4 regions of the Faecalibacterium sp. I3-3-33 genome follow, and region 3 is predicted to be linked to each of the others. Evidence: predicted binding sites of a transcription regulator. Region 3 holds the regulator's gene; each other region holds the start of a gene.
The links. Region 3 encodes HrcA, which represses chaperone genes, less so after heat shock. Its sites were predicted from a motif close to TGTTAGCACTCNNNNNNNNNGAGTGCTAACA; they were not measured.

Region 1 (6,109 bases), 340 kb from region 3:
GCGCTCTGGGCCAGCGTGGACGGACAGCAGCTCCCCCAGTACATCGTCCGCGACGGCTGGGAGGCCGCAGAGTCCGGCTGGTACTACAACCTGCCTGACCGCACCATCTGGGTCAAGTTCGCAAAGCCTGCCAAGAAGGACTTTACGGTGACTGTCTCCACCGAAAAGTTTGACCTGATCGGTATGGCAGAGGACTAAAAAGCTATTTCCAATCTTCTTTGATTCTTCTTCAGAAACACAAAGGCCCGTGGGGAGTTCCCCACGGGTCTTCGTGTTTTTTATAGGTTTCAGGCTTCGGTCTGCGTCTCCCGCCGGAGGATGCGGCAGACCATGAACAGGCAGTAGAACATCGCCAAGCCCCAAGCAAAGGGGTTGGAAAGGCAGATGCCCAGATACCCAAGGCCGGTCTTTACCGCCAGCACGCCGCCAAGGCTGCGGCCGATGAGCTCGCCCACGCCGGAAACGATGGCCAGCACGCTGTAACCAAGCCCCTGCAACGTGTTGCGGAAGATCATCAGCAGGCCGTGGAAGCAAAACAGCATACTCATGACGCTGAGGTACTGGATAGCACCTGCTGTGACGGCGGGGTCGGCATCGCCCAGCACAAGCCCCACCGCGTAGGGCTTGATAAAAAAGATCACGCCCCATGCCACGGCGCAGTAGAGCAGCTGCACCATGCAGCCGTCCTTGATGCCCTGCCGGATGCGGTCGGTGCGGCGGGCGCCGTGGTTTTGCCCCACATAGGTAGCCATGGCCATGCCTACGCTCTCCATGGGCAGGGTGAACATCTGACGGATCTTTTCGCCTGCTGTCTGGGCTGCCACAGCGGTGCTGCCCAGCAGGTTGATGGCGTCCTGCATGATGACTGCGCCGATGGCAGAGACCGAGTATTCAAACCCCATGGGCAGGCCGATATAGGCCAGCCGCTTGCAGTGCCCTGCCGAAAGCAGGGTGCGCGGCTGCCGGAAGGAAAGCTCCTCCAGCTTTGCCGTGCGGGTAAAGAACCAGTAGGCGCACAGCCCGCCGCTGAGCAGCTGGCTGAGCACGGTGGCAATGGCAGCACCGTCCACCCCCATGCCCAGCGGCACGATGAAGAGGTAGTCCAGCAGAATGTTCACCACGCTGGCGACCAGCAGGAAGTAAAAGGGGTGCCGGGAATCCCCCAGTGCCCGCAGCACGCTGGAGGCGTAGTTGTACAGCACCGTAGCCGGGATGCCCAGAAAAATGAGCCGGATGTAGAGCACGGCATCGGCGTACAGCTCCTCCGGCGTATGGATGAGCCGGAGCAGCGGCCCTGCCATCAGGGTGGTAAACACGGTGAACACCACGCTCAGTACCAGACAGAGCAGTGCGCCGTTCAGCAGGTATTTTTGCAGTCCGTCCTTATCCTTTGCGCCAAAGGTCTCTGCCGCCGGGATGCCAAAGCCCACGCAGGCACCCTGCACAAAGCCCAGAATGAGAAAGTTGAGGGAGTAGGTGGTGCCCACCGCGCCCAGCGCGTCGGTGCCCAGACACCGCCCTACGATGACGGTGTCCGCAAAGCTGTACAACTGCTGGAACAAGGTGCCCAGCACCAGCGGCAAGGCGAACCGCAGGATCTGGAACAGCGGCTTGCCCACGGTAAGGTCGGTGGTGCCGGAGCGCTTTTGAGAAGTAGCTGCCATAAAGAAAACTCCTTATTATGGTATTTTCTTTATTCTACCATGGACAGCCGCTTTTCCCAAAGTGGTTTTGTGACAGGAAGTTGTCTTTTTGTGACGGAAGAGCCGAGCCTTTCCCCAATCGGGAAAAGGTTTGGCTCTTTGGTTTCTCTGAAAAAGAGGATATTTGATCAGACCTCCGGCGGCGGGCAGCAGCTCTCCCGCGGGATGAGCTTGTGCGGCACGATGATCTTTGTTGCCAGAAGGTTCGGGTTCTCAATGTGGTTGATGGTCTGGCTGGCGGCTTCCATGCCCAGCTGGTAGGGGTTGACGTCCACGGTGGTCAGCTGCGGGCTGGTGATGCGGGAGAACAGCGAGTTATTGAAGGATACGATGGACAAATCTTTCGGGACGCGCAGTCCCAGCTTGCCGCAGAACTGTTCCAGCACCACGGCAAGGATGTCATCGCTGACCAGCATGGCGGTGGGGTGATTCGGGGCGGTGAGCAGAGCTTTCAACGCCCCCTCGTAGGCATCGTTCAGGGTGTTGACCTCCACACAGTCCTCTTCGCGCGGGGTGATGCCGTGCTTGAGCAGGGACATCTGATAGCCCCGCTTGCGCTCTGCGGAAAACAGCATAGCGTTGCTGACCCCGAAATACGCAATACGGCGGTGGCCCATCTCATAAAGGTAATCGGTGGCTTCCTCTCCGGCAAGGGCATTGTCGTTGTCGATGTAGATGGTCTGGTTCGCGGACTGCGCCGCCTTGCCTACAATGACATGGAGCAGCCCTTCATTGCGCAGATACGCCGCCACCGGACAGTCCTTTTTGGAATAGAGCAGGATAAAGCCGTCCGCCTGTGCGTTGGCCACCATGCTCTGGATGGCGTCCAGCACCTCGGCATCGTCCTGCCCGGTGATGACCGTGTTCACATACCGCCGCTGGTTGCAGAACTGCCCGATGCCGCGGATGATCTCCAGATGAAAGGCGTTTTCGTAGACGTCCCGCTGGGAGGAGGGCAGAATGATGCCGATGGTCTTGGAAAAAGCCTCCACCGGTTCGGCCTCAAAATTCGGCTCGTAGCCCAGCTGTGCCATGATGCGGCGCACCCGCTCCTTGGTCTCCCGGCTGATGGAAGGGCTGTCCTTGCAGGTGCGGGACACCGTGGAGGGCGAGACCCCCGCTGCCGCTGCGACATCTTTGATGGTAACTGCCATTGTCTGTTCCTCCCTGATATAGTGGTTCTATTGTAAAGCCGTTTGCACGCAATGTCAATGTTTGCGCACGGGATTGCGTAAACTGTGCAACACTGAGCTTGCGTACCTTCGACAATTTCCACAAATAAGCGTGCATTCGCTTGTGCGAAACACAGAAAAATTATTTTCGCTCCAAAAAACTCTTGTAAAAACTGCGGAGTTGGATTATTCTTGTTGCGTAAAGTAGTGCAAAAGCAACGCAACGTTTGCACAAAACGATGCAAAAAGGAACAAGGAGGAACATCATGGCAACAACAAAAGCGGCCCCGGGCAAAAAGGGGCTCATCAACTTCGACTTCTTACAGAAGCTGGGCAAGGTGCTGATGACGGTCATCGCCGTCATGCCGGCTGCCGGTCTGATGATCAGTCTGGGCAAGCTGGTGCAGATGGGCGGCGGCGACATCGCAGCGGTCATGACCATCGGCACCACGATGGAGAATATCGGCTGGGCGGTCATCAATAACCTGCACATCCTGTTCGCCGTTGCCATCGGCGGCAGCTGGGCAAAGGAGCGTGCGGGCGGTGCCTTTGCCGCCGTGCTGGCGTTCGCCCTCATCAACGTCATCACCGGCAACATCTTCGGCGTCACCAGCGCCATGCTGGCAGACCCCAACGCCGTGACCCACACCCTGTTCGGGCAGGAGATCGCCGTCAACGGCTACTTCACCTCTGTGCTGGGCGCACCGGCGCTGAACATGGGTGTGTTCGTGGGTATCATCGCCGGTTTTGTTGGCGGCGTGGCTTACAATAAATACTACAACTTCCGCAAGCTGCCGGATGCGCTGGCCTTCTTCAACGGCAAGCGCTTCGTGCCCATGGTGGTCATTGCCTACTCGGTGGTCATCTCGCTGGTGCTGGCGCTGTTCTGGCCTGTGGTGCAGACCGGCATTAACAACTTTGGCATCTGGATCGCCAACTCTTCCGAGACTTCTCCCATTCTGGCTCCGTTCATCTATGGTACGCTGGAGCGTCTGCTGCTGCCCTTCGGCCTGCACCACATGCTGACCATCCCCATGAACTACACCTCCTTCGGCGGCACCTACACCATCGCTACCGGCGTCAACGCAGGCAGTCAGGTGTTTGGTCAGGACCCGCTGTGGCTGGCATGGGCAAACGACCTCATCAACTTCAAAAAGGCCGGCGATATGGCCGCTTACAACAACCTGCTGGCTACTGTCACCCCCGCCCGCTTCAAGGTGGGCCAGATGATCGGTGCCACCGGTCTGCTGCTGGGCATTGCACTGGCTATGTTCCGTCGGGTGGATGCCGACAAGCGCGCAAACTATAAGTCCATGTTCATCTCCACCGCGCTGGCAGTGTTCCTGACCGGCGTCACCGAGCCGCTGGAATTCATGTTCATGTTCTGCGCTATGCCGCTGTACATCGTGTACGCACTGCTGCAGGGCTGCGCCTTCGCCATGGCGGGCATCATCCATCTGCGTCTGCACTCCTTCGGCAATCTGGAGTTCATCACCCGCATCCCCATGTCCCTGCAGGCGGGTCTGGGCGGCGATATCATCAACTTTGTGATTTGCGTGATCGCGTTCTTTGTTATCGGCTACTTCGTGGCCTACTTTATGATCGGCAAGCTTCAGCTGGCAACGCCGGGTCGTCTGGGCAACTACACCGATGACAACGCGGACGATTCTGCCGCCGCCGCAAAGACCGAGAAGAAGGCCGACAAAAAGGCTGATAACGGTCAGGCCGAGCGCATTATCGCCCTGCTGGGCGGCCGGGAGAACATCGTGCTGGTGGACGCCTGCATGACCCGTCTGCGCGTTACCGTGAAGGACCCCGCCAAGGTGGCCGACCTTGCCGCATGGAAGGCCGAGGGTGCTCTGAGCCTGCTGGTGAAGGGCGATGGCATTCAGGCCGTGTACGGCCCCAAGGCAGACGTTTTGAAATCTGACATCAACGATATTCTGTAAAAAACTATGAAACTGCTGACATTGAATACCCACAGCCTTATCATCCCGGAGTATGAGGCAAAGCGGGAGATTTTTGTAGACTTCATCGCAAAGGAGCAGCCGGAGGTGTTCGCCCTGCAGGAGGTGAACCAGACCGCCGCTGCGCCGCTGCTGGCAGAGGCTCCGGCGGGGTACTACCCCTGCCCCGGCAATATGGTGCTGCTGAAAGCGGACAACCACGCCGCAGCCGTGGCAAAAATGCTGGAAGCACGGGGTGTGCACTATTATTGGAGCTGGCTCCCGGCAAAGATAGGCTACGACAAATACGATGAGGGCATGGCGGTGTTCAGCCGTGCACCCATCACCGCCGCCGAGAACCTGCTACTGAGCCAGTCTAGCGATTACAACAACTGGAAGACCCGCCGCACGCTGGGCGTCTGTGCAGGAGACGTCTGGTATTATACGGTGCATCTGGGCTGGTGGAAGGACGAAGTAGAACCTTTCGCTCCCCAGTGGGAAAAGCTTTCAAAGGCGGCGGGCGCAAAAAAGACCGCCTTTCTGCTGGGCGACTTCAACAGTGAAGCCGATGTGCGGGGCGAGGGCTACGACCTTGTCCGGCGCAGCGGCTGGCAGGATACCTACTGCTTGGCGCAGCAGCGGGACGCAGGCTACACGGTGGTGGAAGCCATTGATGGCTGGCGGGATGCCCCGGATGCAGCGGCCAAAAAGCGCATCGACCAGATCTGGTGCTCCAAGGCGGTGGCTGTAAAGAGCAGCCGGGTGGTGTTTGGCGGCCTGCAGGAGCCGCAGGTGTCTGACCATGCCGGTGTTATGATCGAGTTATAAAGGAAGGTAAAAGAAGATGCAGAGAAGCGCAGGCATTTTGCTGCCCATCAGCAGTCTGCCGTCCCCTTACGGCATCGGCTGCTTTTCGCAGGAAGCATACGACTTTGTGGATTGGCTCAAGGAAGCCAGGCAGACCTATTGGCAGATTTTACCGCTGGGTGTGACCAGCTACGGCGACAGCCCGTACCAGAGCTTTTCCGCCTTTGCGGGCAACCCCTATTTCATCAGTCTGGACGCACTGGTGGAGGAAGGGGTGCTGACCGCCGCCGAGTGCAAAAAGGCAAACTTCGGCCGCAAGGCAGACGACATTGATTACAGCCGCCTGTATACCGAGCGCGGCCGCCTGCTGCGGCTGGCGTACTCCCGCAGCGACATCGGCCACAACGAAGCATTTGCGGCATTCTGCGAGAAAAACAAGTGGTGGCTGGACGATTTTGCCCTGTTCATGGCGGTAAAGGAC
Region 2 (6,109 bases), 1.1 Mb from region 3:
AGATCAGTGTCAGCGGATTGGGGGAGGTCAGAACAGTAGCCTCCATAATGTTCAGTTCTTTCATGTTATTCAGACCTTTCTAAGAAATTTCAGTCGTTGACTGCACGGCTAACTAGTGATATATTTATTATACCTGCTAGCAATTTTTGTTCAAGTACGCAAATTGTTTGTACCTGGTATCAAAAAATATACTGCAAAAGACGAGGAAAGATCCAATCATGACTTATGAAGAATTCAAAGAAAAGGTTAGCAGTGTCATTCTAACCGATGATGGAAACTGCCCGGTCACACCGGTGGTTCAAATGCTGCAGGGCAAATGGAAACTCCAAATTCTATATGAGCTGTGCATCAAGTGCCCCATGCGGTTTGGGGAACTGAAAAAAGTTCTCAAACCCATTACCAATACAGCCCTGACCAACGCCCTGAAGGAACTGGAAGCGGACGAATTGGTTCAGCGTATCCAATATAATGAAATGCCTCTGCGAGTGGAGTACTCCTTCACCGAGAAAGGGCGGGATCTGTTGCCGGTCTTTTACGCCATTTCCCAATGGGGAATGAAATATATACCATGATTCTAACTATATTATCGCAAGTCAAGAAATTAGCGCAACATTCAAACAGCATATTTGCGATATGCAATTCAACGTTGTTGCTATTGCATTAAAAAGTTGAATTGCTATAATATCTGCAAGATAATAGCCGGGAGGCATTGACAATTTGAGTCAACTTCCCGGCTTTTTTATGCATTCTCTACTGCTGCAAAGGATTCAGGAAGCAACCTGATTCATGAGAGTTGATAACTCCCACCGCCTGCAAATAGGCATAGATGATTATGGTCCCCACAAACTTCATAGTCATTTTGAACTTGCTCCGAAATCGTTATGCCTCGCACGCCTCCCGGAGAGCAGGCAGCAGCTCATCCAGCCGCCCGTCCAGTCCGAAGGACTTCTCTTTGATATTGTCCGTAATGTAGATCTCACCAAGATTGAGGGTCACATAAGTGGCGTTTGGCTCGCTGGCCACCAGGCGCATCATCGGGGCCTTGATCAGTTGATTACGCCAGCCAATGCCCAGCTCCAAAACCACCAGTTTCTTTCCGTGGTAGGTTTTCAGAAAGTTTTGGAACCGTGCCTGGGCAGCGGTATCCGGAATCATTCTCTGACCCGCACCCATGTGGATGTCCATGGGACCGCCGCACTTGGGACAACGCGGCACCAACTCTGTAGGCACATGGCCGCCCTGTTCGGCAGCCGATAATTTTTCGGCCACCTCTAAACTTGAATAGAGGGTGTCGTGGCAGGGATGGGCACACTGCATCGTAAACCAGTTGCCCTCGATCTCATAGATTTTCGTCGGATCGAAGCCACACAGTTCAAAGTGACCTTCTCCGTTTGATGTGACGACAAAGTAATCTTTCTCTCCCACAATGGCCTTCAAATCGTTCATCACCGGCGTAGGCTGGTACTGCCCGCAGTAATGATGGATGAGCCGAGTCCAGAAGGCCCACTTTTCCTCCTCGCTGGGCCATCCGGCCATCATGCCCTGCAAAATACAATGTAAGCCGTATTTTTGTTTGAAATCTCCAAACAATTCATCAAAGGCCGCATTGTCCGCAAACAAATGCAGTCCCTCGGTGATGGACAGTCCGTTACTGGCCCCGATCAGGATAGCGTCCGCTTCTCTGAATTTTTCCGCAATAGGATTCCAATCAATCATATTCGTTTGCCCCTTTCTATTTTATGTTTGCCGCGATGGATCGCTCCTGTCGGAGGGTAGCTAGGGTTTCCGCCAAATCTCCTTGCAGATACAGGCTGCGTCCCCGCAGATGCTCCGGACTATGAGATGCCTCTCGATTAAGACATGCATAAAAGACGTTTTCGTTTTTGGCAGTAAGTTCCCAGAAGGGTAGTTTGATGATACTGGGTGTCATCTCACCCACGCCAAGTTCCAACAGCAGGACTTTTTTGTCGGACTGATCCATTATCCAGTGTCGCAGAAAGCTATGGTAGCGGTGCAGACTATCCTGCCAGAAGGTTCCCTCCAGGAAGGTATCATCTCGTACCCAGGGCACCAGCACCCGTCCGCAATCCGGGCAACGAGGAATAACTTCCTCCGGCAGGCGAACACCGTTCAGGCGGCTGGTCAGCTCCTTCACCAGCTCGCGGTTTTTCCAAATATCATCCCGGCAAGGCTGACTGCATTGGCAGTAGCTAAAGTCTCCCTGAAAGGCGCAAATTTGTTCCTGGGGAAATACCCGAAAAAACTGCTGATCCACATTGGTGGTCAGAACAAAAGCAGGTTTGTCCGCAATAAGTGCTTGCAGGTCCAGATAGGGCTGCCCAGTAGGGGCTTCCCACAGGAAGCGGATATATTGACTGTAATATCCCCACTGCTCTCCATAGCTGGAAAAGCAATGGTAGAATCCAGCCAGCGGGGAGGTGAAGCCATACTGTTCGCGAAAGGGAGCCAACGCCTCCGAAAGTGCCGGGGACCAATGGTAGTGGTCGTATCCAGCCGCGCTTGACAGGCCGGAGCCGCCTCCGATCACAACAGCATCTGCTTGATCAATACGCTCGGCAAGTTCCTGAAGCGTCGCTTGGTTTGCAACCCTCATCGATCGTTATCTCCGCTTTCCATGGTGTTCCGTGCATCCCGCAGCACTTGAGCAATGTCGGCCACAATGGTCATGCCCTTGTCCTCCAACTGCTTGGGCAGGAAGTCATACTTGTTGTTGACAGCAATATATCGAGCATGGGGAAAGCTGAGGGTCATGTTCCAGAAAGGCTCTTGGATAAACATGGGAGTCATTCGGCCCACGCCCAGCTCCAGGAACAGAATTTTGCTGTTTTTGTGTTCCAGTACGTAGCGAGAAATTTTTTCGTACTGTTCTTCATATTTCTTTCCTTGCAGAAAATTCCCATATCCTCGCACCCAGGGGAATGCCTCACCGCCACAGTGGGGGCACCGGGGAATGAGATTCGTAGGAATCTTCGTGTCATCCCCCATAGCGGCTACCATATCAGCCACCGGCTTTACCGCATCCCAAGTGTCATCGGTACAACAGGCGGCACACTGGAAGAAGCGGTGATCCCCCTGAATCTCTGCCACCTTCTCCTCCGGGTAGAGTTTGACAAACTGGGTATCCTGGTTGGTGGTGAGGATGAAGAAGTCCTTACCTTTCAGCAAAGCGTCTAAATCCAAATAGGAATGACGCACAGGTGCGGTCTGGGTGGTGTGAAGGAAGGTGGCAAGATACCCCCAATACTCTTCCCTTGTCTTCCAGGGGTGCATCATCCCTGCAAAAGCACCTTTGAAGTGGTACTTCTCGGCAAAAGGTCGGAAGTATTTACGGTAGGAGTCGTTGTCCTCGTAGTAAAAATCTCCGCCACCGGCAGCGGACAGGCCGGAGGCCCCGCCCACTACCACACAGTCAGCTTCCTTTACCTCCTGTACCAAACGATGGATCTGTTCGCTATACGGCAGCGGCTTTTTGTCAGTCAGCTGATAAGGCGTACTGCCGGAAGCATAGATAGGATAGTGCCTGGAATAATTCATCTGGGTCTGCATGACCAGATCATCATAGAAGTTCATTGTCACCATTCTTTTCAAGCGGGTGTTATTTTTATTCTTACTTCAAATCATTTTAGCATCCTCTTGCGTCACTGTCAATATGCTGTTATAATAAAAATAACATCAAAAAAGGAGATCAGTCCATGAAATATCCCACCCGCCTTAGCGATGCTGTTCATATACTGGCTTTTATCGCTCTGTACCCAGACTGCGACCTGACCAGTAACAAGCTGGCAGAGAGCATTCAGACGAATCCTGCCTATGTGCGCCAGCTCATGTCCGCCCTGCGGAAGGGTGGACTGCTGGTCAGCGTGAAGGGACATCCCCGACCTGCTCTGGCTCGTGAGCCGGAGAAAATCACTCTGCTGGATGCCTATCGGGCAGTAGAGGGCGACAAGCCCCTGCTCCATCAGGACATCCACACCAACCCTGCTTGTGGCGTGGGTGTAAATATCCAACTGGTGCTGCGGGATTTTTACTTGGACATTCAAAAAACAGCGGAACAAAGAATGCAAGGAATCACGCTGAAAGATGTGCTGGAACAATATCACATGAAGTTAGAAGGGATGCTCTTGCAGCGTTTATGACAGATTGATTTTCAGAAACTCTTCCATAAAAAACGGTCAAGAATTGCTGCCCTATATACAAAAAAGCCGCCGAGGACACCTCCACAATGGGAAGAGTCCTCGACGGTATTCGTTTATCAAGTGTGCTGCGGTCTGAGAACGTCCTTCTGTACAGCTTTCTATCCGCATCAACGATATTTTCGGAGGGGCGGTACAAAAATATTCAGATTGATCGGCTTTGCGATAAAGGGATGCTATTTTGCAACAGCCCCAAAATCAGCTTTTTCTTAATTACAGCTGGCCCATAGCATGCTTTGCAGCCAGCATACCAAAGGTGTAGCAACGACCCAGAGACAGACCGGTCTGGTGGAACGGATAGTCCGCGCCGCCGTAGAACACACCGCCTACGTTGCCGACGCAGTACAGGCCGTCGATGACGTTGCCGTCAGCATCCAGAGCCTGACCGTTGGCGTTGGTGTTCACGCCGCTGTCGATGGAGGACACGCGGATGTGCTTGCGGATGCCCCAGAAGGGAGCGGTGACGATCTTGTGCATGTAAGCGCTCTTCTTACCGAAGTCCACGTCAGTGCCCTTGTCGCACAGCTCGTTGTAGCGGTCGATGGTCTTCTGCAGCTCGTCTGCAGGCACGCCCAGCAGACCGGCCAGCTCTTCGATGGTGTCGGCCTTGTAGGTATCGATGAGGTTGGTGAACACGCCCTGCGGGTTCTCCACGGCACCGGGGATGTACTTGGTCATCACCTGCTCGGGAATGGGGCCGTTGGCGTAGCTCATGTAGTCGTTATCGTAGATCTGGCAGTACCAGCCCAGAGAACCGTCCGGATGGTTTGCATCCACGTTGTTGCCGTTGAACTTGGGCACATACTTGGTGATGTTGCCCATGTAGACAAAGCCGGTGTCCTCGTTGCAGAAGCGCTTGCCCTCCATGTTGACGTACAGGAACGGTTCCTCGTACATCAGGCCGGAGTCGAAGTCGTGCATCATCTTGGTGTGGCCAAGATTTTCCATCTTTGCACCTGCATCGATGGCCATGATGTGGCCGTCGCCGGTCTTCTGATACTGCTTCTTGTCGAAGCCGTCCACATCGGGGCACCAGCGCTTGACCATGGCCTCGTTGTTCATGTAGTCGCCGGTGGCCAGAATGACGCCCTTGGAAGCGTTGAACTGGATGTACTTGCCGTTTTCGTCCTTTGCGATAACGCCGGTCACCTTGCCGTTCTCATGCACCAGCTTGACAGCGGGGGTGTTGAAGAAGGTCTCCAGATTGGAGTTCTTGGCCTGCACGTTCTCCAGCACAGTGGCCAGCACGTCGCCCACGTTCTTGGGCTTGGGGCCGATCCACGGAGCAAAGAAGTAGCAGTGCTCATCGCCGAAGTCGTAGGTGTCCATGCGGTCCTTCCACACGCCGGTCAGATCCTGGCTGGTGCACATGTAGGCGAAGATCTCCTTCTCGTCGTTGTGCAGCAGGTCGGAGGGGTTCTTGTTGCTGTCCACGAGGCTGCCGTCGCCGTACTCGGTCTGGTCGGTCAGGCCGGCGCGGTTCAGGTACCACATCAGGGCCTCTTCGGAGTTCTCGACGTAGGCGTTCAGCAGGCTGGTATCAGCGCGCCAGTCGCACAGGCCGTTGGTCATGTGCACCCACATCTTCTTGCCCGCGTCGGTGGACTTGGACTTGATGATGGCGGAACCGCAGTTGCCCTGGCTGACCACGATGCTCTGCTTCTGCAGCAGAGCCACATGGCCGCCCAGCTCGGCAGCCCAGCCTGCGGCGGGCACACCGGCAGCACCGGCACCCACGACGACCACGTCAAAGTCCTTGGTCTCGTCGGGGGTGATGTCGCCCAGCTCGCACACAGAGGACTCCACTTCCTCCACGCTCAGGCCGTCGGGGACAACGGTCTCGGCCTTATTGGCCTCGGTGGGGGCAACTGCCACGCCCTTGGCCTGATTGATGC
Region 3 (6,109 bases):
GCATAGGTGATATAACCCAGACCCGCAGTGCCCAGTACCACGCCAAGTGCGGCTGCACCGGAGGAGAACGCCGGGTCAAGCTCGCCGGGGTCGTCCGTTGGGGGTGCCGAAGGCTCCTCGGTCACCAGCACGATCTTTTCAAAGTTCTGCACAGGGATCTGGTAAATGTAGCTGTCACTGTCGCTGTCAAGGACGGGGAAGCGTTCACCGTCTGCAAGGTAATAGAGTAGTTTGGTATTGGTCTTTACGGTAATGGTGTTGGGCTGCGCAGACGATCCGCTGGGCACATAAAGTTCGTTGTAACCGTTTTCAGACCAGCCTCCGTTTACAGGCACTTGGAAGGTTCTGTAACTCTGATCGCTCACAGAGGTAAAGGCAATGCCGCTGCTTTCCGGCATGGTAGGCTCGTTTACAAAATAGTCGCCGGTGATGGAAAGCTTGGACGGGTCGGTGTCGCTTACATCCACAGCTTGGGTAAACAGGCCGCCGGTGATGGAAAGCGGGGCGTAACATCCTTTGGCTACAACCTCACCGTCAAACAGGCCGTCGCTGATGATGATGGGGGCGCCATCACTATTCTTGAGCGTCATGCTCTTTTTAAAGGTCCCGCCCTCGATCTTGGCCTCAGTGCCGGAGGCGGCGTTTACCTCGACAGCTTCCTTAAAGGTGCCGCCGGAGATGGTGCCGCTGGAGTTGGTCACATTCCCTTGGAAAGTACCGCCGGAGATGGTGCCGCGGAAGTTGTACAACTCACTTTGGAAGGTACCGCCGGAGATGGTGCTGTCGTTGTACACCTCCCCTTGGAAGGTGCCGCCGGAGATGACGCCGTCGTTGTCCACCTTCCCTTGGAAGGTACCGTCGGAGATGGTTTGGTAGTTGTTCACATCCCCTTGGAAGGTGCCGCCGGAGATGGTTCGGAAGTTAGCCACCTTCCCTTGGAAGATGCCGCCGGAGATGGTGCCATAATTGTTGGTTTCACAGCCGACGGTGCCGCGGACTAGCTCGGCTTTATCTCCAATGCGGAAAAGGCGTGCCTTCAATGCGCTTTCTGCCTCGGGCTCCGAGGAGGGCTGCAGGGCAAAAACGCCAGTGTCCAGCTGGCAACCGGAGTCAGCACTGTAGTACCAATTGCCATCGTCGCCGCTGTCTGCGGGCTTGCCTTCGGCGTTCAGCTGGATGGTAATGCTTTCTGCGGTGCCGTTCTCCGCGTCCAGATCACGGCTGCTGCGGGTGGAGGCTTCCTCCTCGGTGCTGCGGGAGGCGTCTGCCTCCTGTACAAGGGGTGCAGCCTTTTTGGCCGTGATTTGGGCGGGTGCATCGAACACCGGGGCAGCTGCCAGTGCAGACACCGGCAGCAGGGACAGCAGCATACTGCCGGTCAGCAGGATGCTCAGGATGCGTTTGGCTTTCATAACGTTTCGCTCCTTTCGTGTGGGGTTTATACGGGGTGTCGTTACCATAAATATACCATAAACTAGGCAAAAACAAAAGAAATTCTGCGCGAAAGGGGGTTGAAACTGCGCGAATCGCTGAAAAAGGGGAGAAAAGTAGTACATATTATAATAAAACTCCCCCAGTCATCGCTGCGCGATGCCAGCCCCCTCTGGGATGGGGCCTTTGGCATAGCGGTACAGTTTCCGGCTAAAGTGCAAAGTTTGCGGGCGCGCCAAAGGCTCCCTCCCCGAGGGAGCTGGCAAAGCCGCAGGCTTTGACTGAGGGAGTTCACACCCCCTTTATGACAGAATTATGAATCTTTATAAACATTTTTGCAAAGGGCTTGACAGCAAGGCAAAAACGATTATAATGGTCTTAGCACTCAGGAACAAGGAGTGCTAAACAAACAAAAGCAATACAAAAAGGAGGCAGGCGCTATGACGATGGATGCACGCAAGCAACGGGTCTTGCAGGCGATCGTGGCGCTGTATGGCCTTGAGGGCGAGCCGGTGGGCAGCAGCGTGCTGGCAAACTACTTTGACATGGCAGTGTCCAGCGCAACGCTGCGCAACGAGATGGCGGCGCTGACAAAGCTGGGTCTGCTGGAGCAGCCCCACACCAGCGCGGGGCGCGTGCCCAGCGCCAAGGGCTACCGGTATTATCTGGACAACCTGCTGACCGATGATCAGCCGCTGGACCGCGTGACCCGCGCCCGGGTGGATGCGGTGTTCGCCAGCCTTGACCACGAGCCGGAAAAGCTGGCACAGGGCGCTGCCAAGGCGCTGGCCGCCATCAGCGGCTGCACCGCCGCCGTCAGCACCCCCTGCGCCGAGGATCTGTGCATCGCCCATTACGAGGTGGTGCAGGTGGGCCGCAGCGCAGCCGCTGTGCTGGCTGTGACCACCGCCGGTTACGTCCGCACCCGGGTGGCGCGGGTACGCACCGGGCTTTCCCGGGAAAATGCAGCCGCCCTTGCGGCGCTGCTCAACCGCAACCTTACCTTTGTGGCACCGGTGGATCTTTCCACCCGGATGCTCAGCGAGCTGTGCAGCCAGATCGCACCGGAACTTGTGCCGGTGGTCAGCGCCGCAGCCGCAATTTTGCAGGACAGCGTAAAGCCCCATGTATTTCTGGGCGGCGAGCAGTACCTGCTGGACTGGCCGCAGCTGGACGGCCGGGTGGGTGATATCCTTACCCTGCTGAACGACGAGGAACAGGCCGCAAGCCTGATCGCACCCCCGGAAAACCGCAGCGAAAGCGTGCTGCTGGGCGAGGATCTGGAACCGCAGATCCCCGGGCTGTGCATCGTGAGCGACCGGTATCTGGTAGGCGGCGGGCTGTGGGGCTCCATTGCCCTGATCGGCCCCACCCGGATGCCCTTCCAGAAGCTGATGCCCCTGCTGCACGAGTTTGCAGACCAGCTGGGCGAGGGCATGAGCGGTAAACGAAAAGACACCCCGCAGGCTGCCGTACCGCGGCGGACTGTGATCTATAAGGAGGATCTGGAATGAGCGAAGAAGCAAAGAACACGGTGCCCGAGACCGAGCAGCCGGAGACTGCCCCCGAGGAAAAGACCGCTGCCGCAGCGCCCGAACAGGCTGCTGCCGAAGCTGCCACCGAAGAGGACAAGAAGAAGGACGGCGGCTGGTTCAACAAGAAGGCCCGGGAGATGGAAGCCGTTAAGGCAAAGCTGGATGCAGCGGAAAAGAACGCCGCACAGGCCAAGGATCAGCTGTTGCGCATGGCTGCCGAGTACGACAACTACCGCAAGCGCTCCACCCGCGAGGCCGACCAGAAGTTTGGCGACGGTGTTTCCCATGCAGTGGAAAAGATCATCCCCATTCTGGATACGCTGAATATGGCTGCCAACGCCCCCACCACTGACGAGAACTACAAAAAGGGCGTGGTCATGACGCTGGATAAGGCGGCAAAGGCACTGGAAGCCCTCCATGTGGAGGAGATCGAGGTGCTGGGCAAGCCCTTTGACCCCAACTTTATGAATGCTGTGCAGCAGATCCCCGCCCCGGACGGGCAGGAGAGCGGCACGGTGGTCACCGTTTTCCAGAAGGGTTACAAGCTGGGGGACAAGATCATCCGCCATGCAACCGTTGTGGTGGCCGAATAAACAAGCCGAACCTCCCGCAAGGGAGTTTGCAATAACATCCGCTTGACATCATCATAAGCATCATATAAACAAGATTTGTTCTTTCGAGAGGAGATTTCATTATGAGTAAGATTATTGGTATCGACCTTGGTACTACCAACAGCTGCGTAGCTGTTATGGAGGGCGGCGAGCCTGTTGTTATCGCCAACTCTGAGGGCGCCCGTACCACCCCGTCCGTTGTCGGCTTCACCAAGACCGGCGACCGTCTGGTAGGTCAGGTTGCAAAGCGTCAGGCTATCACCAACCCCGACAACACCGTTTCTTCCATCAAGCGTCAGATGGGCACCGACCACAAGGTGACCCTGAACGGCAAGGAGTACACTCCCCAGCAGGTCAGCGCTATGATCCTGCAGAAGCTGAAGGCTGACGCCGAGGCTTATCTGGGCGAGACCGTCACCGAGGCTGTCATCACTGTGCCTGCCTACTTCAACGACAGCCAGCGTCAGGCAACCAAGGACGCAGGCACCATCGCCGGCCTGAACGTCCGCCGTATCATCAACGAGCCCACCGCAGCTGCTCTGGCTTACGGTGTGGATAAAGAGGACGACCAGAAGATCATGGTCTACGATCTGGGCGGCGGCACCTTCGATGTGTCCATCATCGAGATGGGCGACGGCGTTACCGAGGTTCTGGCCACCAACGGTGATACCCATCTGGGCGGCGATGACTTCGACCAGCGCATCATCGACTGGATGGCAGACGCCTTCCAGACCGAGAACGGCATCGACCTGCGCAAGGACAAGATGGCTGCACAGCGTTTGAAGGAAGCTGCCGAGAAGGCTAAGATCGAGCTGTCCAGCGCAATGAGCAGCCAGATCAACCTGCCCTTCATCACCGCCGATGCTACCGGCCCCAAGCACTTGGATATGACCCTGACCCGCGCAAAGTTCAACGAGTTGACCGCTGATCTGGTCGATCGTACCATGACCCCCGTGCGCAAGGCTCTGCAGGATGCAGGTCTGCGCGCTTCCGACCTGAAGAAGGTGCTGATGGTCGGCGGTTCCACCCGTATCCCCGCTGTCTACGACGCCGTGAAGAAGGAACTGAACTGCGAGCCCTTCAAGGGCATCAACCCCGATGAGTGCGTGGCTGTCGGTGCTGCTATTCAGGGCGGCGTTCTGAACGGCGAGAAGAAGGGTCTGCTGCTGCTGGATGTCACCCCGCTGAGCCTCGGCATTGAGACTCTGGGCGGCGTGTGCACCAAGATCATCGACCGCAACACCACCATCCCCACCCACAAGAGTCAGGTGTTCTCCACCGCAGCCGACAACCAGCCCTCTGTTGAGGTCAATGTGCTGCAGGGCGAGCGTGAGTTTGCCCGCGACAACAAGAGTCTGGGTGTGTTCCATCTGGACGGCATTGCTCCGGCTCCCCGTGGCGTGCCTCAGATCGAAGTTACCTTCGATATCGATGCCAACGGCATCGTGAAGGTCAGCGCTAAGGATCTGGGCACCGGCAAGGAGCAGAACATCACCATCACCGCTTCTACCAATATGTCCAAGGAGGACATCGACAAGGCTGTGAAGGAAGCTGAGCAGTTTGCTGCCGACGATAAGAAGAAGCGTGAAGAGGTCGATATCCGCAACGGTGCCGACCAAATGGTGTTCCAGACCGAGAAGATGCTGAAGGAGAACGGCGACAAGCTGCCCGCAGACGTGAAGAGCGATGCCGAGGCAAAGCTTGCTGACCTCAAGACCGCTGTCCAGTCCGGCAACGTGGACGACATCAAGGCAAAGCAGGAAGCCCTGAGCCAGGTGTTCGAGAAGATGTATCAGGCAGCCGCTGCCGCACAGCAGGCCGCCGGTGCACAGCCCGGTGCTGACGCAGGTGCAGCCAATGAAAAGCCCAACGATGACGGCGTTGTGGATGCCGACTTCAAGGAAGTCTAAGTCTGACACAAAGCGCTGCGTCCGGCCAAACCGGCGGGCACACGCGCAATAGAGCAAAAGCCGCTCCGGTTTAGGCCGGGGCGGCTCTTGCTGGTTTATAGAGTGAGGAACCGACCGGGGCGTTACCCGGGGAGGGCGTTCCCGGAGAGGTGAGTGGATATGGCACAGGAAAAGCGTGATTATTACGAAGTGCTGGGGGTATCCAAGGGCGCAAGCGATGCCGAGATCAAAAAGGCATACCGCAAGCTTGCCATGAAGTACCACCCGGACTATAACCCCGGCGATAAGGACGCCGAGGCAAAGTTCAAGGAGATCAACGAGGCAAACGAGGTGCTTTCGGACCCGAAAAAGCGCCAGCTGTACGACCAGTACGGCTTTGCCGGTGTTGACCCCACTTATGCAGCACAGAACGGCGGCGGCCCCGGCGGCTTTGGCGGTTTTGGCGGCGACGGCGTGGATCTGGGCGACATCTTTGGCGATATCTTCGGCGGCGGCTTTGGCGGTTTTGGCGGCTCGTCCCGTCAGGCGAACCCCAACGCCCCCCGCAAGGGTCAGGACATCCGGGTGCGCATCACCCTGAGTTTTGACGAGGCCGTGCACGGCTGCAAGAAGAACATTACCA
Region 4 (6,109 bases), 1.1 Mb from region 3:
AAGCGGTTTAGCTATGAGAAGATCCGCCGGATGATCAAGCGGGAAAAAGAGCAATACGGCTGGGAGTTCCTGTTCCTCGGTGCCAACATGGACGCTGTGCAGGAGGCCGCCCGCTTCGGCATCGGGGCAGACCGGGCGGTGCGGTTCGAGAACGATGCGCAGGGCGTGGCGGTCAACTACCATGTGGTCAGCGAAACGGTCTGCCGGATGCGGCAGGCAGTCTGCCCGGCATCCGTCGGTGCAGAGTGGAAAGAACAAATCGAAGCTGATTTCCAGAAGCGGCATCATAGGTAAGGGAGGAAACAGCCATGTTAGGAGCAATCTTGGGTGACATCGTGGGCAGTCCCTATGAATTTGACCACAACAATTACAAGCACAAGGATTTTCCGCTGCTGAGCGAGAAATCGCACTTCACCGATGATACGGTCATGACCGTTGCGGTGGCAGTTGGTCTGATTGACGGAAAGGGTCTGCCGGAGAGAACATTTTGTGCAGTGCAGCATGAAATGCGGTTCTGGGGCTGTGAATATCCCCATGCCGGTTACGGCGGGATGTTCCGCCGGTGGCTGCACGCAGAAAATCCGAAGCCCTATGGCAGTTTCGGCAACGGCTCGGCTATGCGGGTGTCGGCAGCAGGCTGGCTGTTCGACACGCTGGACAAAACATTGGAAATGGCAAAAGTGACCGCTGAAGTCACCCACAACCACCCGGAGGGCATCAAAGGCGCGCAGGCCACGGCGGCAGTGATTTTTCTGGCCCGTACCGGCCACAGCAAGCCGGAAATCAAACAATATGTGGAGCAGACCTTCGGTTATGACCTGAACCGTACCTGCGATGAAATTCGGCCGACCTATCATCATGTGGAGACCTGTCAGGAAACTGTGCCGGAAGCAATCATTGCTTTTCTGGAAAGCGTCAGTTTTGAGGATGCACTTCGCAATGCGGTCTCTCTGGGCGGCGACAGCGACACCCTTGCCTGTATCACCGGCGGCATTGCCGAAGCCTTTTACGGGATGCCGCAGGAACTGCGGGACGAGACTTTGAAACGTCTGCCGGAGGATATCCGGGAAGGATATGAGCTGTTTCGGTGGAACATCGGCCAGAGATAAGACATTCGGAGAACCAAGGAGCAGATACAACACACTCGTGATGTGAAGTATCTGCTCCTTGGTTTTTAATAAGACTCGATGAAGGGCGTCTTGCATCGGCCTGAAAAATCCGATATACTGAACCCAGAGGGTATATCGAATTTTTTGGGAAAAGGAGAGAACGGTATGGAACATCTTTATGAAAAGGCACTGGAAAGTGCGGAATATATCAAGACGCACACGAAAAAGCGCCCGAAGATCGCGGTGGTGCTGGGCTCCGGCCTTGGCAAGCTGACCGCGGACTTTACGGACACGGAAGAACTGTCCTACAAGGATATCCCAAACTTCCCGGTATCCACGGTGGCAGGACACAAAGGCGCATTGTTGGCTGGCAAGCTGGGCGAGAAAGAGGTCTATGCGCTGGAAGGACGGTTCCACTTTTATGAAGGCTACTCTATGAAGGAAGTCTGCTACCCGTTCTATGTGTTCAAGCTGTTGGGCGTGGAAAAGGTGGTTTTGACCAACGCCTGCGGCGGCATCAACCGGGAGTTTGCGCCGGGCACCCTGATGCTCATTACCGACTTCATCAACATGATGGGCACGAACCCCCTCATTGGCCCCAACGATGAGCGCTTCGGCCCCCGCTTCCCGGACATGACCGAACCTTACAGTCTGGAACTGCGGAACCTTGCCAAGCAGACCGCCGATGAACTGGGCATTGCCTACAAGGAGGGCGTTTACATGGGCTTTATGGGCCCTTGCTATGAAACGGCGGCTGAAATTCGCGCCTTTGCGGGGATGGGAGCCGATGCCGTGGGCATGAGCACCGTGCCGGAAACCATGGTCTGCAACTACATGGGCATGAAGGTACTGGCCGTCAGTTGCATCACTAACATGGCCACCGGCATCCAGACGGTCAAGCATAGCCACGCCCGCGTGCTGGAGATCGCAAATCAGGCAGGCGATACCCTGTGCCGATGGCTGGGTGCGGTGATCCAGAAGGTGGAAGGATAAGGAGATTCGGATGAGAGAAAACATCGTTTTTGATTATTTGCTGGCAAATGCCTGGGGTTTGCCGCTTTGCCGTGTGTCCGTGTCAGAAGATGGCTTCGTTCAATGTCAGGAGAACAGAGAAAATACACAAGGACTGCAACTGGAAAAGGCAGAAGTGGATAAAATCAAATCAATCGTTTCAGAACATACGCATATATTGGATTATGACAGTAAAGAACTTGAGTCGCCAGATGTGTTTGATGGAGTTATGAATTTTTTTGATTTTGAGGCATCTGATGGACGAAAAGTGAACTTGATGGCTTTTAATATTGGCGAAGTGAAAACCCCTGGCATGAGCTTTTCAAAAGGTCTCCTAGAGGAAGGAGAGCCGGACGAAATCGTCGTTCCGGTAAAAGCAATGGAGGTAGTAAAGACATTCGAGGAAATCGCTGCTACGCTGGTGGCGAATGGAGTGGATGCCAAATACTTAAGGCTGACATATGCCTGAAAAAACGCCTATGATTGCATGAAAGATTATCAAAGAATTATCTTTCTGTGAATTTTAGCACTCTTCTATTGACACTGCTAATTAACAGTGCTATAACAGTGGCGTGCTCAGGAGGAAGGGCAAAAGGAGAACCGCAAGGCTCCCCGGAAAGCCTTTCCGAGTGGACGCTTCAGATTTTTTGCCCCGACCCGAACGCCGGGATTGGAGGAATGATTTATGCTTATGCCGACTGTTTTCCATGAAAACCTGTTCGATGATTTCTTCGATCCGTTCTGGAATGACGCTGCACTGGAACGTATGATGAACCGTGAGGCTCGTGATACCTTTGGTAAGCGCGGTGCAAACATGATGAAGACCGATGTCAAACAGACGGACAACGGCTACGAAGTAGCGGTTGATCTGCCGGGCTGCAAGAAGGAAGACGTTCAGATGGATTTGAACGACGGCTACCTGACCATTCAGGCAGTGCGTAGCCACAGCAGCGACGAAAAGGATAAGAAGGGCCGCTATCTGCGGCGCGAATCCTTCTCCGGCACCTGCGCGCGCAGTTTCTACGTGGGCGATGTGAAGAAGGAAGACATCCACGCAAAGTTCGAGGATGGCGTCCTGCATGTCGAGCTGCCTGCTCCTCAGCAGACGAAGGCTTTGCCTGAGAACCCGAACCTGATCGAGATCGAGTAAAACGCCGGTCGTGTGCGCCAAAGCACAACGCACATAAGATGCCCCCGGAGAGCCGCAACAAGCCCTCCGGGGGCATTTTTGTTTCGCTATCTTTTCCGTAAGGGAAAACCATGGTATACTGAGAACAGCAACTCGGAATTTATGGAGGTACCTCACTATATCCTGTGAGCCGGGTGAGCGGCTGACTTTTGCGGTATACTCCGTTCGGAAAGATCAAAGCGCATGGAGGTAAAAAGCATGCTGACCTATACCTATGTTTCAAAGGGGACGTTTGCCCTGATGGAAAAACCAAAGCCGGTGATGCAGCACGAGCGGGACGCCATTGTAAAGGTGACCCTTGCCAGTATCTGCTCCAGCGATCTGCACATCAAGCACGGCAGCGTGCCCCGGGCGGTGCCCGGCATCACGGTAGGGCACGAGATGGTGGGCATCGTAGAAGAAGTGGGCAGTGCGGTGACCAATGTGAAACCCGGCGACCGGGTGACGGTGAACGTGGAGACCTTCTGCGGAGAGTGCTTTTTCTGCAAAAAAGGCTTTGTGAACAACTGCACCGATCAAAACGGCGGCTGGGCGCTGGGCTGCCGCATTGACGGCGGGCAGGCAGAGTATGTCCGGGTGCCCTTTGCGGATCAGGGACTGAACAAGATCCCGGACGGCGTTACCGATCGGCAGGCGCTGCTGGTGGGCGATGTGCTGGCCACCGGCTTTTGGGCGGCACGCATCTCGGAAATCACCCCCGAGGATACCGTGCTGATCCTCGGTGCAGGGCCGACCGGCATCTGCACGCTGCTGTGCGTCATGCTGCACAGCCCCAAGCGCATCATCGTCTGTGAAAAGGACGCAAGCCGCCTGCAGTTCATCCGTCGGCACTACCCGCAGGTGCTCACCGTGCAGCCGGAGGACTGCGCCGCCTTTGTGCGTGCCCACAGCGACCACGACGGGGCCGATGTGGTGCTGGAGGTGGCAGGGGCAGACTCCACCTTCCGGCTGGCATGGGAGTGTGCACGGCCCAACGCCGTTGTGACGGTGGTGGCGCTGTACGATAAGGCACAGACCCTGCCGCTGCCGGAAATGTACGGCAAAAACCTCACCTTCAAGACCGGCGGCGTGGACGGCTGCGATTGTGAAGAAACGCTGCGTCTCATCGCAGAAGGCAAGATCGATACCGAACCGCTCATCACCCACACCTACCCCCTGTGCCGGATCGCAGAGGGCTACGAGCTGTTTGAAAAGAAACGGGACGGCGTGATCAAGGTGGCAGTGGAGTGCTGACAGTCTGCGCCAAGGCACAACGCACATAAAATGGCTCCGGAGAGCTGTAACAAGCCCTCCGGGGCCATTTTTGTTTCCCGACATCTTTTCCGCAGCGGCAAGGCGTGGTAGAATAATGGCAGAACCGATCCACAGGTGAGAAAATCGAACTTCAGAGAGAGGAGATGTTTCTATGCAGTCTGATGAGCTGAAACGCCGGATCTCGGCAGGCAGAGGAGATGCTTTGGCTGATCTGGTTTTGAAAAATTCCAAAACTCAGACTGAATACATACGGCATCATCGATGTAGCGCAGCAGAAAGTCGTTCCGGCTGTTTTTTTAATAGGCGATAACAAAAATACTGCCGGAGATCGACCTGAATGGTCCGTCTCCATGCCATTTGCAAAAATATATCCTATGCTGGTGGCAAAGGCAGTCCGCAAGGGGCGGACGCAGGCAGAAGTAGATGAAATTATTGGGTGGCTGACGGGTTACAGCGCCCCGCAAATTGAGGCTGCGGTGCAGAATGGAACGCTGTATGGAGATTTCTTTCGAGATGCTCCGCAGCTCAATCCGGACCGGGTGCTCATAAAGGGCAGCATCTGCGGCGTAAAGCTGGAGAGCATCGAAGAGCCGCTGATGAAGGAGATCCGCTATTTGGACAAGCTGGTGGATGAGCTGGCTAAGGGCAAAGCGATGGAGAAGATCAAGCGGACAAACAAATGAGGAAAAGCAGCCTATCACACATCGACAGAGAATGTGGCATAATTCTTGAAAATACACTGTATGGAAAGGACAAACACGATGAACGCTCTGGATATTATGAAACGCCCTGCCGCCTACGTCAGCGGCTATGAAAACACCCCCACGGAGGAACAGAACCGTGCAAAGCAACTGTGCTGGGAGTACAACCGCACCGCTCCTAACGAACAGGAAAAGCGGCGCAGTATCCTGCAGACCCTGCTGGGCACCTGCTCTCCCATGACCGGCATTGAGCCAGATTTCCACTGTGACTATGGCTTCAATATCCATACCCACGGCTTGGCGGTCATCAATTATAACTGCGTCATTCTGGATACCTCTCCGGTAAACATCGGAGCAGGTGCCTTTATTGCCCCCGGCGTATGCCTTGCCTGCTCCGGTCATGCCATCGACCCGGAGCAGCGCAGCCACGGCATTGGCACCTCGGCACCCATTACGCTGGAGGAAAACGTCTGGATCGGTGCAAATTCCACCGTCTGCGGCGGCGTTACCATCGGGGCAGGCTCGGTTATTGGGGCGGGAAGCGTCGTCACTCATGACATTCCCGCCGGCGTCATCGCTGCAGGGGTGCCCTGCAAGGTGATCCGCCCCATTACCGAAAAAGATAAGTTCAAGCCGGAGGATATTCTGTTCTGAGAAATTCAGATTGGAAACGCTGGAAAAACATACGCACAAGCCCTCCGGGGACATTTTTGTTTTTCGCCATGCTTTTCTGTGGGGAGAAGGCATGGTATACTGAAACCGACAACTCGGAATTTGGAGGAGCACCATGGCATCAATCTATTACACAGAAGTAGATTTGAGTCCATATGAAGTTCCTAATGAGC

Region 1: a site for HrcA is predicted at 2,897-2,927, ahead of MTP39_RS00785 (PTS transporter subunit IIBC). Genes of this name have one in related genera too.
Region 2: a site for HrcA is predicted at 3,592-3,622, ahead of MTP39_RS04355 (NAD-dependent protein deacetylase). Genes of this name have one in related genera too.
Region 4: a site for HrcA is predicted at 2,642-2,672, ahead of MTP39_RS04555 (Hsp20/alpha crystallin family protein). Genes of this name have one in related genera too.

Annotation. Positions count from the first base shown of each region.
Region 1 covers NZ_CP094469.1:175,098-181,206, forward strand. Annotated here, with positions in the region: gene MTP39_RS00770 (glycoside hydrolase family 31 protein) at 1-198, shown strand, start outside; gene MTP39_RS00775 (MATE family efflux transporter) at 288-1,664, opposite strand; gene MTP39_RS00780 (LacI family DNA-binding transcriptional regulator) at 1,832-2,857, opposite strand; gene MTP39_RS00785 (PTS transporter subunit IIBC) at 3,142-4,824, shown strand; gene MTP39_RS00790 (endonuclease/exonuclease/phosphatase family protein) at 4,831-5,649, shown strand; gene malQ (4-alpha-glucanotransferase) at 5,666-6,109, shown strand, end outside.
Region 2 covers NZ_CP094469.1:906,232-912,340, reverse strand. Annotated here, with positions in the region: gene MTP39_RS04380 (flavin reductase family protein) at 1-64, opposite strand, end outside; gene MTP39_RS04375 (winged helix-turn-helix transcriptional regulator) at 219-572, shown strand; partial or broken gene MTP39_RS04370 (DNA-3-methyladenine glycosylase I) at 751-861, opposite strand; gene MTP39_RS04365 (NAD-dependent protein deacetylase, SIR2 family) at 880-1,716, opposite strand; gene MTP39_RS04360 (NAD-dependent protein deacetylase, SIR2 family) at 1,733-2,614, opposite strand; gene MTP39_RS04355 (NAD-dependent protein deacetylase) at 2,611-3,591, opposite strand; gene MTP39_RS04350 (Rrf2 family transcriptional regulator) at 3,714-4,157, shown strand; gene MTP39_RS04345 (FAD-binding protein) at 4,428-6,109, opposite strand, start outside.
Region 3 covers NZ_CP094469.1:2,829,281-2,835,389, reverse strand. Annotated here, with positions in the region: gene MTP39_RS13270 (hypothetical protein) at 1-1,412, opposite strand, end outside; gene hrcA (heat-inducible transcriptional repressor HrcA) at 1,872-2,945, shown strand; gene MTP39_RS13260 (nucleotide exchange factor GrpE) at 2,942-3,559, shown strand; gene dnaK (molecular chaperone DnaK) at 3,661-5,487, shown strand; gene dnaJ (molecular chaperone DnaJ) at 5,647-6,109, shown strand, end outside.
Region 4 covers NZ_CP094469.1:938,047-944,155, forward strand. Annotated here, with positions in the region: gene MTP39_RS04535 (vWA domain-containing protein) at 1-294, shown strand, start outside; gene MTP39_RS04540 (ADP-ribosylglycohydrolase family protein) at 309-1,109, shown strand; gene MTP39_RS04545 (purine-nucleoside phosphorylase) at 1,275-2,102, shown strand; gene MTP39_RS04550 (hypothetical protein) at 2,113-2,589, shown strand; gene MTP39_RS04555 (Hsp20/alpha crystallin family protein) at 2,806-3,270, shown strand; gene MTP39_RS04560 (alcohol dehydrogenase) at 3,508-4,542, shown strand; gene MTP39_RS04565 (DUF2200 domain-containing protein) at 4,914-5,246, shown strand; gene MTP39_RS04570 (sugar O-acetyltransferase) at 5,325-5,918, shown strand; gene MTP39_RS04575 (hypothetical protein) at 6,052-6,109, shown strand, end outside.